One region of the Klebsiella sp. PL-2018 genome, then DNA from elsewhere that is predicted to be linked to it. Evidence: riboswitches for the same ligand, from Rfam matches in the RefSeq annotation. Region 1 holds a riboswitch; each other region holds the start of a gene.
What was found. A riboswitch is a leader RNA that binds a small molecule or an ion and turns the genes downstream of it on or off. The one in region 1 is predicted to bind thiamine pyrophosphate.

Region 2: it holds a riboswitch for thiamine pyrophosphate, as region 1 does, so the genes downstream of both, MKleb_RS13830 (TenA family protein) here and thiB (thiamine ABC transporter substrate binding subunit) in region 1, are expected to answer to the same signal.
Region 3: it holds a riboswitch for thiamine pyrophosphate, as region 1 does, so the genes downstream of both, thiM (hydroxyethylthiazole kinase) here and thiB (thiamine ABC transporter substrate binding subunit) in region 1, are expected to answer to the same signal.
Region 4: it holds a riboswitch for thiamine pyrophosphate, as region 1 does, so the genes downstream of both, thiC (phosphomethylpyrimidine synthase ThiC) here and thiB (thiamine ABC transporter substrate binding subunit) in region 1, are expected to answer to the same signal.

What each region holds. Positions count from the first base shown of each region.
Region 1 covers NZ_CP077673.1:938,212-941,614, reverse strand. Annotated here, with positions in the region: gene sgrT (glucose uptake inhibitor SgrT) at 105-257, opposite strand; gene sgrR (HTH-type transcriptional regulator SgrR) at 345-2,000, shown strand; TPP riboswitch at 2,038-2,200, shown strand; gene thiB (thiamine ABC transporter substrate binding subunit) at 2,232-3,215, shown strand; gene thiP (thiamine/thiamine pyrophosphate ABC transporter permease ThiP) at 3,191-3,403, shown strand, end outside.
Region 2 covers NZ_CP077673.1:2,970,687-2,974,089, forward strand. Annotated here, with positions in the region: gene MKleb_RS13820 (sugar phosphate isomerase/epimerase family protein) at 1-906, shown strand, start outside; gene MKleb_RS13825 (Gfo/Idh/MocA family protein) at 921-2,093, shown strand; TPP riboswitch at 2,246-2,347, shown strand; gene MKleb_RS13830 (TenA family protein) at 2,418-3,113, shown strand; gene MKleb_RS13835 (ABC transporter ATP-binding protein) at 3,110-3,403, shown strand, end outside.
Region 3 covers NZ_CP077673.1:3,940,521-3,943,923, reverse strand. Annotated here, with positions in the region: gene MKleb_RS18395 (alkyl/aryl-sulfatase) at 1-1,892, opposite strand, end outside; TPP riboswitch at 2,125-2,221, shown strand; gene thiM (hydroxyethylthiazole kinase) at 2,256-3,029, shown strand; gene thiD (bifunctional hydroxymethylpyrimidine kinase/phosphomethylpyrimidine kinase) at 3,026-3,403, shown strand, end outside.
Region 4 covers NZ_CP077673.1:328,041-331,443, reverse strand. Annotated here, with positions in the region: gene hemE (uroporphyrinogen decarboxylase) at 1-577, opposite strand, end outside; gene nudC (NAD(+) diphosphatase) at 744-1,517, opposite strand; gene MKleb_RS01520 (Rsd/AlgQ family anti-sigma factor) at 1,613-2,110, shown strand; TPP riboswitch at 2,165-2,278, shown strand; gene thiC (phosphomethylpyrimidine synthase ThiC) at 2,364-3,403, shown strand, end outside.

The DNA.
Region 1 (3,403 bases):
ATAGATAACTATGTGGCCTGGGCGAGCGGGCGCAGCCAACGCACCTGCAGCTTGAAAGACGACGAGTATAACACCAATACTCAGTCACACATGATGTCTGCAAGTCAATGATCAGAGGTCTGCGACGTAACTCCCCACTGCATCAGTTCGCCGAGCATTTTCTGCTGTCTTCCTGCCATCAGGCGGGCCAGCCAGGACGCATCCTGCGTCGCAGAAAAGTAGCGTTGGTAGAACTGTTTCATGGTTGACCCCATCATATTCACCTCCTCGCTTCATCGACGTTGATTATTGACTTAATATAGGAAGTAATAAATTGCTGAGTTTTTATCAGGAGTTCCCCTTTTATGTCTTCCGGTCGTTTACAACAGCAGTTCATCCGCCTGTGGCAGTGCTGCGATGGCAAGTCGCAGGAGACCACGCTGAATGCGCTGGCAGAGATGCTAAGCTGCTCGCGCCGCCATATGCGTACCCTACTCAACATGATGGAAGCGCGCGGCTGGCTGACCTGGGAGGCGGAGGCCGGGCGCGGCAAGCGCTCCCGCCTCTCTTTTCTCTATACCGGTCTCGCCCTGCAGCAGCAGAGGGCGGAAGATCTGCTGGATCAGGACAGAATCGATCAGCTGGTGCAGCTGGTTGGCGATAAAGCCGCCGTCCGGCAAATGCTGGTTTCCCATTTAGGCCGCAGCTTTCGTCAGGGCCGGCATATCCTGCGCGTGCTCTACTATCGGCCGATGAAAAATCTGCTGCCCGGCAGCGCGCTGCGCCGCTCGGAAACGCATATTGCCCGGCAGATTTTTAGCGCCCTGACGCGGGTAAATGAGGAAAATGGGGAACTGGAGGCCGATATTGCTCACCATTGGCAGCAGATCGCCCCCACCCACTGGCGCTTTTTTCTGCGTCCGGGGATTCATTTTCATCATGGACGAGAGCTGGAGATGGAAGATGTCATCACCTCTCTGCAGCGCAGCAACGCCCTGCCGCTGTTCTCTCATATTGAGCGCATCGACTCTCCCACCGCATGGACCCTCGACATTCATCTCCGCCAGCCCGACCGCTGGCTGCCGTGGTTGTTAAGCCAGGTCCCGGCCATGATCCTTCCGCATGAGTGGCGAACGATGGAGAATTTCTCCAGTATCCCCGTGGGGACCGGGCCCTACTCGGTTGTGCGTAATAACCAGAATCAGCTCAAAATTCACGCCTTCGATGACTATTTCGGCTACCGGGCGCTGATCGATGAAGTGAACGTCTGGGTCCTGCCGGAAATCAGCGAAGAACCCAACGGCGGGTTGACGTTACAGGGCACCACGCAAAGCGAAAAAGCGGTGGAAAGCCGCCTGGAAGAGGGGTGTTATTACCTGCTGTTCGACGCCCGCAGCCCGCTGGGCGGTAACAGCGCGGTACGCCAGTGGCTAAGCTATGTGTTCCAGCCCGCTAACCTGCTCTATCACGCCGGCGAGCACTATCAGGGCAACTGGTTCCCGGCGTATGGCCTGCTGCCCCGCTGGCATCATGCGCGCAGCCACGCCTGCGAGAAGCCTGCCGGCCTTGAGACAGTCAGGCTGACCTACTACCAGGATCACGTCGAGCATCGCGTGATGGGCGGGATCATGGCAACGCTGCTGGCCGAGCATCAGGTTAAGCTGGAGATCCAGGAGCTGGAGTATCAGGAGTGGCACCGCGGGGAGGTGGTCAGCGACGTTTGGCTCAACAGCGCCAACTTTACGCTGCCGATCGATTTCTCCCTGTTTGCCTGGCTGTATGAAGTTCCGCTGATTCGCAACTGTATCCCCATCGACTGGGAACATGACGCCGCTCGCTGGCGCGCGGGCGAGCTGAACCCGGCCACCTGGAGTCAGCAGCTGTTGGCCAATCAAACCGTGGTGCCGCTGATCCACCACTGGCTGATGATCCAGGGGCAGCGCAGCATGCGCGGCGTACGCATGAACACGCTCGGCTGGTTTGACTTTAAGTCCGCGTGGTTCGCGCCGCCGGAGCCGTAATGCTTTCCGTTGGCAAACAAAATCATTACACTAACTGCCGTTCTCAACGGGGTGCTAATAAACATACGCAATCTCATTCAAGTTGCCTCAACGCGCGGTTAGCGCAGAAGCAACCCGAAGATAAAGCGTATGGGCTGAGAAAATACCCGTCGAACCTGATCCGGATAACGCCGGCGAAGGGATTTGAGGCCCTCTCAAAATCCTTTGCCACCCCTTTTTCTGAGGTGCAAAGTGTTGAAAAAATTACTCCCCCTGCTGGCGCTGGTCGCCGCGCCCGTTTTTGCCAAACCGCTGCTCACCGTTTATACCTACGACTCGTTCTCCGCCGACTGGGGCCCGGGCCCGGCGGTTAAAAAAGCCTTTGAAGCCGACTGCGGCTGCGAGCTGAAGTTCGTGGCACTGGAAGATGGCGTCTCGCTGCTCAACCGCCTGCGAATGGAAGGCAAAAACAGCAAAGCCGACGTGGTGCTGGGACTGGATAACAACCTGCTGGAAGCCGCTTCGCAAAGCAAGCTGTTCGCCAAAAGCGGCGTCCCGGCCAGCGCGGTCAGCGTGCCCGGCGGCTGGGACAACGACACCTTCGTGCCGTTCGATTACGGCTACTTCGCCTTTGTTTACGATAAAAACAAGCTGAAAAATCCGCCGAAAAGCCTGAAAGAGCTGGTTGAGGGCGAGCAAAAATGGCGGGTGATTTATGAAGATCCGCGCACCAGTACGCCGGGCCTGGGCCTGCTGCTGTGGATGCAAAAAGTCTACGGCGATAAAGCGCCGGAAGCCTGGCAGAAGCTGGCGGCGAAAACCGTTACCGTTACCAAGGGCTGGAGCGAAGCCTACGGCCTGTTCCTGAAAGGCGAAAGCGATCTGGTGCTGAGCTACACCACCTCCCCGGCTTACCACATTATCGAAGAGAAAAAAGATAACTACGCCGCGGCAAACTTCGCTGAAGGCCACTACCTGCAGGTTGAGGTAGCCGCCCGCACCGCGGCCAGCAAACAGCCGGAGCTGGCGGAAAAGTTCCTTAAATTTATGGTATCGCCGGGCTTCCAGAACGCGATCCCCACCGGCAACTGGATGTATCCGGTGACGACGGTTGCGCTTCCGGCAGGCTTTGACGCGCTGATGAAACCGCAAACGACCCTCGAATTCACACCGCAACAGGTGGCCGCCGAACGTCAGAACTGGATTAGCGCATGGCAACGCGCCGTCAGCCGCTAGCTTTCGGCTGGCTCCTGCCGGGACTCACGGCGGCCATCGTGCTGGTCGTCGTGGCGCTGGCCGCCTTTCTGGCGCTATGGTTCAGCGCCCCGGAGACCTCCTGGAACGCGCTTATCCGCGACAGCTATCTCTGGCACGTGGTGCGTTTCTCCTTCTGGCAGGCCTTCCTTTCCGCGCTTTTTTCGGTG
Region 2 (3,403 bases), 2.0 Mb from region 1:
AACGCGCCGTGCAGCTGGGGCGTCGATGATCCCAAAAATCCTTATCTGCCGCCGTGGTCCAAGGTACTGGAAGAAGCGGCGACCGCCGGTTATAAAAGCATTGAACTGGGCCCGTGGAGCTATCTGCCGACCCGGGCCGATGAACTCAGCGCAGCGCTGAATAAACAGGGGCTGTCGCTGGTTGCCGGAACGATCTTCGACGATCTGGTCAGCGAAGAGAACTTCGCGAATATTGTCGAACTGACGCATAACCTCTGCCGCAACCTGTCGCAGGTGCCGTCGGCGGAAAAGACGCCGGGCAACCCCTTCCAGCCGCCTTATCTGGTCATTATTGATTTCGGCAATCCGCAGCGGGCGAAATATGCCGGGCGCGGCGAGCTGGCTCCCCGCCTGTCACCCGCCGACTGGCAGCGGATGGTCGACCACATTGTGACCATCAGCCGACTGGCGTGGCAGGAGTACGGCGTTCGCCCGGTTATCCATCCTCACGCCGGCGGCTGCATTGAGTTTGCCGATGAAATCGATCTGCTGGCGGCGCAAATCCCCCATGACGTAGCCGGTTTATGTCTCGACACCGGCCATCTCTTCTATTCGGGTATGGACCCCATCAGCTGGCTGGATCGCCATTTTGATCGCCTTGACTACCTGCACTTTAAAGATGTCGACCCGCAGGTGTTCAGGAGCGTGATTTCCCGCGGCATCGACTTCTTCTCCGCCTGCGCGGAGGGGGTGATGTGCCCGCTCGGCAGCGGCGCCATTGATTATCCGGCGGTGCGCGCCTTTCTCGACAAGCGGGGCTATCAGGGCTGGATCACCATTGAGCAAGAGCGCGATCCGCGCAACGTCGAGGGCAGCCTGCAGGCGGTCACGGAAAGCCTGCGCTACCTGCGCTCGGTTGGTTTTTAATCGGGAGAAAACACATGATTAACGGTATTAAACCTGTTGGCCGCTCCTTGCGCTGGGGTATGGTGGGCGGCGGCGGAAGCAGCCAGATTGGCTATATTCACCGCTCTGCGGCGCTGCGTGACGGATCGTTTACCCTGCTGGCCGGAGCCTTTGATATTGACCCACGGCGCGGGCGCGAGTTTGGCCAGCAGCTGGGCGTGGAGGCCGGGCGCTGTTACCCCGACTACGAAACGTTGTTTCGCGAAGAGGCGGCGCGGGAAGACGGCATTGAAGCGGTCTCCATCGCCACGCCAAACAACACCCACTACGCCATTTGCCGCGCGGCGCTGGAGGCCGGACTGCATGTGGTCTGCGAAAAACCGCTCTGTTTTACCGGCGAAGAGGCCGATGCGCTGGTGGCCCTGAGCGAAAAGCAGCGCAAAATCATCGGCGTCACCTACGGCTACGCCGGGCATCAGCTGATTCTCCAGGCGCGGCAGATGATTGAACAGGGGCTACTGGGCGAGATCCGCATCATCAATATGCAGTTCGCCCACGGTTTCCATAACCAGCCGGTAGAGCAGGATAACCCCAGCACCCGCTGGCGGGTGGACCCGAAATTTGTCGGTCCCAGCTACGTGCTGGGCGATCTGGCCACCCACCCGCTGTTCCTGGCGGAGACCATGGCGCCGAAGCTCAATATCACTCGCCTGATGTGCTCCCGCCAGAGCTTTGTCAAAAGCCGCGCGCCGCTGGAGGATAACGCGCATGTGCTGATGGAGTACGACAACGGCGCCGTAGGGTCGATGTGGTGCTCGGCGGTCAACAGCGGCTCAATGCACGGACAGAAGGTCCGCATCGTCGGGGAGAAAGCCAGCCTGGAGTGGTGGGATGAACAGCCGAACCAGCTGCGCTACGAAATTCAGGGCGAGCCGGTGCGCATCCTCGAACGCGGAATGTCCTATCTCGATCCGCTGGCCCTGCAGGACGACCGGATCGGCGGCGGCCATCCCGAAGGGCTGTTTGAGGCCTGGTCGAATCTGTATCGCCGCTTTGCCATCGCCATGGATGCCACCGACCGTCGCGACGCGGCTTTGCTGGAAAACTTCTGGTATCCGGATGCCAGAGCCGGGGCGCTCGGCGTGCACTGGGTCGAGAAGTGCGTACGTTCAGCAGACAGCGGCGCCAGCTGGGTAGAATTTCACTGATCCTTTGATAATACGCGCCCGGCAAGGCATCAGCCGCCGCCGGGCTGCCGCGATGTACAAAGCCCTTTCTCGCGACACTCACACGTGACAACGTCACCTTTCCTCATAAAATTCACAGCATTGTAATCAAAAAGGGAATGTCGTATAACAGGGGCCAAACCGAGGGGTGTCCCGTGAGGGCTGAGATGGCGTAAGCCGAACCCTTTGAACCTGATCTGGGTCATGCCAGCGAAGGGACGGGTCGGCATTTCCGCCAGTTTTGCGCCATTGCCTGTTCACACTTCTTTCAGCACGCCCGGATCTCCCTTTTTTTCAGGAGGTCCTGTGATTCTTCCCGCGTTTACCCAGGGTATTTATGGTCGTCTGCGTCAGCAGGCCGGCGCCGACTGGCAGCACTACGTCGCCCACCCCTTCCTGCGCCAGCTCGCCAACGGTACCCTCCCCGAGCCCGCTTTTCGCCGCTATCTGACGCAGGACTATCTGTTTCTGATCCACTTCGCCCGCAGCTACGCCCTGCTGGTCAGCAAGCTGCGCACCCTGGCGGAAATGCGCGCTGCCGCCGCGTCGATGAACGCCATTCTCGACGAACTGCCGCTCCACGTTGGCTACTGCCGGGAATGGGGGCTGGATGAAGCGACGATGGCCGCCGAAACGGAAGCCGCGGAAACCGTCAACTACACCCGCTACGTACTGGACATTGGCCACTCCGGCGACGCCCTGGATCTGCTGGCGGCGCTGATGCCCTGCGTGGCCGGCTACGCGGAAATCGGCCTCGGCCTGCTGCACGATCCGGCGACCCGGCTGACCGCCAATCCTTATGACTCGTGGATCCGCAACTACGGCGATGAGGGTTACCTGAACGGCGTCAATAACGCCATCGGCCTGCTGGAAACCCTCTGGCAGCAGCGCGGCGGTGAGGCGCGTTTCGCTGAACTCAGCGCTATTTTCACCACCGCCACGCGTCTGGAGGCTAACTTCTGGCAGATGGGCCTTAACGCCGTCGCGGAGCGCCCGGCGTGACGGCTCCCGGAATTGAGGTGCACGGCCTGGGCCTGCGCTTTGGCTCGCGGCAGATCTTCGACAATCTGACGTTCACTATCCCCGGCGGCCAGTGGGTATCGCTGCTGGGGGCCAGCGGCGCCGGAAAGACCAGCCTGCTGCGTATTATCGCCGGGCTGGCAAAAGCCACCGCCGGTGAGGTTCGCGCCAGCGACGGGCAGCCAATAAACAAGCGGCTGGCGTGGATGGGGCAAAAAGATCTGCTGTATCCGTGGTTAAGCGTGCGCGACAACGTCTCGCTTGGCGCGCGT
Region 3 (3,403 bases), 2.8 Mb from region 1:
TTGACTTCACCCTTATCCTCCGCCTGTTTTAGCGTTTCCTCTTTCAGGATGATTTTGTTCAGCGTGGCGCGATCCAGCGCGATGGTAGCGTCGGCGTCTTTGGCTTCGGCATCGGCGGTGTGGTTGAGCACGCCGTTTTCCAGCTCTAGCTTATATTTACCGCCATCGTTACCAAGGTCGATATTGAATACCGCTTTGGCGGTTCCGGCTTTTTCGCCGTTGATGTGGACCGCAAGATAGTCGAAAAACATTTCCGGGGTCATGGCCCGCACGGTATCCGGGCTGGCGGTATTCGGCGTCGGGCCTTTCACGACGCCGTTGCGTAGCTCCTGCGCGCCGGTCAGGTAGAAATTACGCCACGGTCCTGATTCCGCCTGATAGCCCAGCTGCTCCAGGGCATCAGCTTCCAGATTGCGCGCCTCCAGATTACCGGGATCGGCGAAGACAATTTTGCTGACTACCTGAGCTACCCAGCGATAGTTGCCCTGGTTGTAATCTTCTTTGGCTTTCTTGAGGATAGCGTCGGCGCCGCCCATATAATCAACGAACTTCTTCGCCGCTTCTTCCGGCGGCAGCTCGTCCAGCGTAGCCGGGTTGCCGTCGAACCAGCCGAGATAGAGGACGTAGGTAGCCTTCACGTCATGGCTGACGGAGCCGTAGTAGCCGCGGTTGGCCCAGGTATTGGCCAGGCTGTCCGGCAGCTTGAATTTGGCGGCGATCTCATCGCGGGTCAGGCCCTCGTTGGCCATGCGCAGAGTCTGGTCATTAATGTACCGATACAGGTCGCGCTGGCTCTTCAGCAGGTTAACCACGTTCTCATTACCCCAGGTCGGCCAGTGGTGCTGGGCCATAATGATTTCAGCCTTGTCGCCCCAGCGCACAATGGCGGCGTTGATATATTTCGACCACGGCAGCGGTTCACGAATTTTCGCCCCGCGCAGCGAGTAGGTGTTATGCAGGGTATGGGTGACATCTTCGGCGGATTCAATGAGCTTCTTCTCTTCGATATACCACAGCATTTCCGACGGTGCTTCCGAGCCCGGCGCCAGCATAAAATCGTAGGTCAGGCCGTCGATGGTCTCTTTCTGACCATCTTTCTCGATGATATTGGTGGGAGCGATCAGCGTGACGGTGCCGGCAGAGGTCGTGGTGCCGAGACCTGCGCCAACCTGGCCGGTGGCATCCGGTTTGAGCAGGTTGCCGTACATATAGCTGGCGCGACGGCTCATCACGTTACCGGCCATAATATTTTCAGCAACGGCAGCTTCCATAAAACCGGAAGGTGCGTAGATTTTGACTTTGCCGGATTTGACATCGGCTTCATCGACCACGCCGCGCACGCCGCCGTAATGGTCAACGTGGCTGTGGGTGTAGATCACCGCAACGACCGGCTTATTGCCGCGATTTTTGTAATACAGATCCATTCCGACCTTTGCGGTCTCCGCTGATACCAGCGGATCCACAACCGTGATGCCCTCTTTACCTTCAATGATGGTCATATTGGAGAGATCGAGGTTGCGGATCTGGTACACGCCTTCGGTCACTTCAAACAGGCCGCTGATATTGATGAGCTGGGATTGACGCCAGAGGCTGGGGTTGACCGTATCCGGCGCCTTTTCCCTCTCTTTGATAAAGGCGTACTGCTGCGGGTTCCAGATAACGTTGCCCTGTTCACCTTTAATCACTTCCGTAGGAAGCGCGGCAATAAAACCTTTATGCGCGTTGGTAAAGTCGGTGTTGTCGGAGAAGGGGAGCTGTTTATACAGCGCGTCGTTTGCCTGTTTGGTCGCCGCAGCGGCTTCTTTCGGCGACGTTTCGGCCCAGCTGGTCACAGGGAGAGTCGAGATAATTCCTGCCAGAGCCAGACTTTTCATAATCGGTGTTAATTTCATCGGAATCCTCATGGTTTTACGCTGATTCACTCGTTAATTTCGATATGACGTCGGGTTACATCCTGTAACGCCTCCTAAACTATAAACACGTATCTGCAAAAGTGTTTGTTTTGTTAATTATTTGATTGCTTATTGTTAATTTTGAATTGCCTTGCGCTTGTATACCTACGCCGGGCCGGCTTGCGTTGTCCCGCGACTTACCGTAACCTGCCCGCTGAGAACGTTTTTATCTCTCAATGACTCGGGGTGCCCTTCCTTGTGAAGGCTGAGAAAAACCCGTACCACCTGATCTGGATAATGCCAGCGTAGGGAAGTCAGAGACCGCAGGGTCGTCGCTTCTTCATCGCCTGGCGGGAGCAAACGATGTCTGACCTGCTGAACCCCGCGCATATTGCCCATCTGCGGCACCTTTTTCACCGCCATTCTCCTCTTGTTCACTGCATGACCAACGACGTGGTGCAGACCTTTACCGCCAACGTCCTGTTAGCGATTGGCGCATCCCCGGCGATGGTTATCGACCCGGACGAAGCCAGCCAGTTTGCCGCCATTGCCGATGCGCTGCTGATTAATGTCGGTACGCTGACGGTTGAACGCGCGGCGGCGATGCGTGCGGCGGCGCGCAGCGCGCAGCAGGCGGGTAAGCCGTGGGCGCTGGACCCGGTGGCGGTCGGCGTGCTGACCTTACGGACAGAATTTTGCCGGGAGCTGCTGGCGCTGCAGCCTGCCGCCGTTCGCGGTAATGCGTCGGAAATTATGGCCCTGGCCGGAATGAGCGGCGGCGGGCGCGGCGTCGATACGACCGATACCGCCGCCGCAGCGCTGCCCGCAGCCCAGGCGTTAGCCCGCCAGCTGAATACCGTGGTCGCGGTGACCGGGGAGGTTGATTACGTCACCGACGGCCAGCGCATTCGCATGGTCACCGGCGGCGATCCGCTGATGACCCGGGTGGTCGGCACCGGCTGCGCGCTGTCGGCGGTGGTTGCCGCCGCTGCGGCGATGCCCGGCGATCGGCTGGAGAACGTGGCCGCGGCCTGCGGTCTGATGAAGCTTGCGGGGGGAAAAGCGGCGCTGCAGGGCGGCCCCGGCAGCTTTACTCCCGCCTTCCTCGATGCGCTCTATGCGGGAGGCGATCTGTGAAACGAATTAATGCGCTAACCATCGCCGGCACCGACCCGAGCGGCGGCGCGGGGATCCAGGCGGATCTCAAAACCTTCTCGGCGCTGGGCGCTTACGGCTGCTCGGTCATCACCGCGCTGGTGGCGCAAAACACCCGCGGCGTCCAGTCGGTGTACCGGATAGAGCCTGATTTTGTCGCCGCACAGCTCGATTCCGTTTTCAGCGATGTGCGCATCGATACCACCAAAATCGGGATGCTGGCGGAAACCGATATCGTCGAGGCGGTGGCGGAACGGCTGGCGCGTTATCAGATTAAAAATGTGGTGCTGGATACCGTCATGCTGGCGAAAAGCGGCGATCCGCTGCTCTCAGCCTCGGCGGTAGAGACGCTGCGC
Region 4 (3,403 bases), 610 kb from region 1:
GATACAGCGTGACGCTTTTCGCCAGCTTATCGAGCAGCGCGTGCAGGGCCTGCGGCTCGGCGTACATCATCTTTTTGATCACCGTAAACGCTTTGCTGCTGCCGCCTTCCACCATGTAGGTCGCCAGCGTCCACGGGCTGCCGGAAAAGCCAATCAGCGGCACTTCTCCCTTCAGCTCACGGCGGATGGTGCGCACGGCGTTCATCACGTAGCCAAGCTCATCTTCCGGGTCGGGGACGGGTAATTTATCGACATCCGCTTTGCCGGTAATGGGTGAGGTAAAACGCGGGCCCTCCCCGGCTTCGAAATAGAGCCCCAGCCCCATCGCATCCGGGATGGTGAGAATGTCCGAGAAGAGGATAGCCGCATCCAGCTTATAGCGGCGCAGCGGCTGCAGCGTCACTTCACAGGCAAGCTCGGCGTTTTTACACAGCGACATAAAATCGCCCGCCTCGGCGCGGGTGGCCTTATATTCCGGTAAATAGCGGCCCGCCTGACGCATCATCCATACCGGGGTGACATCAACCGGCTGGCGTAGCAGCGCGCGCAGGTAGCGATCGTTCTTCAGTTCGGTCATTTTTACATTCCTTTAGCGTTGATGCGCCAAGTTTATACACAAAATCATTCAAAGTGGATCGAGGCGGCAATTGAATGAACCCCAGGAGCTTACTCAAGTAAGTGACTGGGGCAAGTGAAAGCAGCCAACAAAGAGGCAATTTGAAGGATAAAGTGTATGTAACATGTCACTCATACTCTGCCCGACACATCGCCACGGTATCTTCAATCAGACGGCGCGCCACGGTGCCCGGCGGCGGCAAAAGCGGCAGATTGTCATAGCGATACCATCCCGCCTCCAGCAGCTCTTTCTTGTCGATGACAATCTCGCCGCTATCGTACTCGGCCATAAACGCGGTCATCAGCGATTGTGGGAACGGCCAGGGCTGAGAGGTCACGTAGCGCAGGTTTTTCACCTTAATGCCGCTCTCCTCCATCACCTCGCGGGCAACGGTCTGCTCCAGGGTTTCGCCGACTTCGACAAACCCGGCCAGCACCGTATGCACGCCATTACGATGGCGAGTATGCTGCGCCAGCAGGATAGAATCATCCCGACGGATGGCGACGATAATGCACGGGGCGATTTGCGGGTAGTAGCGTTCGCGGCAGTGGCTGCACAGCATTGCCCACTCGGTTTTGCTTGGGTGCATCGGATGGCCGCAGTAGCCGCAGAATTTATGCGAGCGGTAGAACTCCGCCAGCTGGATCCCGCGTCCTGCCAGTTGAAAAAGGCCAGCATCCTGATCGAGCACCTGGCGCAGCGATCCCATCTCATGCCGGCGATCCTGGCGTACCAGCCACACCGGATCGCCCTGCCATTCTCCGATTCGCAGCGCGGGCTGCCCCGCAAGATTAAAATTTACCGCTTCGCCGTAGGGCAATTCTCCGTCGGGCAACCATAATTTCTGTTCGTGGCTGACGATCCACCAGCCGCGATCTAATTTTTCAATAATACGATCCATATCTATTGCACTACCTTTATTTTACTGGCACTTTTAACATTAAATTTACATTTTGGTGAGCAACGTATTTCTCTTAAAACCTTGCGGAGTCAACCATGTTAAACCAGCTGGAAAACCTGACGGAACGTGTTGGAGGCAGCAATAAACTGGTCGATCGCTGGCTACAAGTACGTAAGCATTTGCTTGTGGCTTACTACAACCTGGTTGGCCTGAAGCCCGGCAAAGAATCATTTATGCGGCTTAATGAGAAAGCGCTGGATGATTTTTGTCAAAGCCTGGTGGACTACCTCTCCTCCGGCCATTTTAATATTTATGAACGCTTTATCGGCGAATTGGAAGGCGATACGCCACTTTTAGCCGCCACTAAGATTTATCCACAGCTGCAGGCCAATACCCAGCAGATCATGGATTATTACGACTCCTGCCTCGAAAACGCCATCGATCACGATAACTACCTTGAGTTCCAGCAGGCGCTGTCGGATATCGGCGAAGCGCTGGAAGCGCGCTTTGCGCTGGAAGATAACCTGATCGCCCTCGCCGTCGCCCACAGCCGCAAAGACAACGTCAGCGACAATATCGCGCCGACCGCTTGAGTTGTGAGCCATTAACGCGTAGTTTACATACATTCCCCCTCACGGAGAGGGGATGTCATCTTGTCGGAGTGCCCATTTTCCACACTGGAAAAGGCTGAGACCGTTAATTCGGGATCCGCGGAACCTGATCAGGCTAATACCTGCGAAGGGAACAAGAGTAAACTGCGTTTAGCATCTGCCTCTTCAGGGCCGATCGCATCTGTTACTCCATCCGTCGTCTGGCAAGCCATATCCTGTTTAACTGGAATGAGCTATGTCTACAACCAAACTCACGCGTCGAGAGCAACGCGAACGCGCCCAGCGCTTTATCGACACCCTGGAAGGTACCGCATTTCCCAATTCGCAGCGCATCTATATCCCCGGTTTGCAGGAAGATATTCGCGTACCGATGCGCGAAATTCAGCTGAGCCCGACGCTTATCGGCGGCAGCAAAGATAATCCTCAGTACGAAGCGAACGAAGCTATTCCGGTCTATGACACCTCCGGCCCCTATGGCGATCCGCACGTCGCGATTAACGTTCAGCAGGGTCTGGCAAAACTGCGTCAGCCGTGGATTGATGCGCGCCGCGACTGCGAAGCACTCAGCGATCGCAGCTCGGCCTATACCAGAGAGCGGCTGGCGGATGATGGCCTCAACGAACTGCGCTTTACCGGCCTGCTCACGCCCAGGCGCGCCATCGTCGGGAAATGCGTGACGCAGCTGCACTACGCCCGTCAGGGGATTGTCACCCCGGAAATGGAGTTCATCGCCATTCGCGAGAATATGGGCCGCGAGCGTATTCGTGGCGAAGTGCTGCGCCAGCAGCATCCGGGCGTTGGGTTTGGCGCGCGGCTGCCGGAGAATATCACCCCGGAGTTTGTGCGCGCTGAAGTCGCCGCCGGGCGCGCGATTATCCCGGCCAATATTAATCATCCGGAATCCGAACCGATGATTATTGGCCGCAACTTCCTCGTGAAGGTTAACGCCAATATCGGCAACTCGGCGGTCACTTCGTCGATTGAAGAAGAGGTCGAGAAGCTGGTGTGGGCGACGCGCTGGGGAGCGGATACGGTCATGGACCTCTCCACCGGCCGCTATATTCACGAGACCCGCGAGTGGATCCTGCGCAATAGTCCGGTACCGATCGGTACGGTGCCGATCTACCAGGCGCTGGAGAAGGTCAACGGGATCGCCGAAGATCTCACCTGGGAAGCCTTCCGCGATACGCTGCTCGAGCAGGCGGAACAGGGGGTGGACTACTTCACCATCCATGCGGGCGTGCTGCTGCGCTACGTGCCGATGACCGCCAGGCG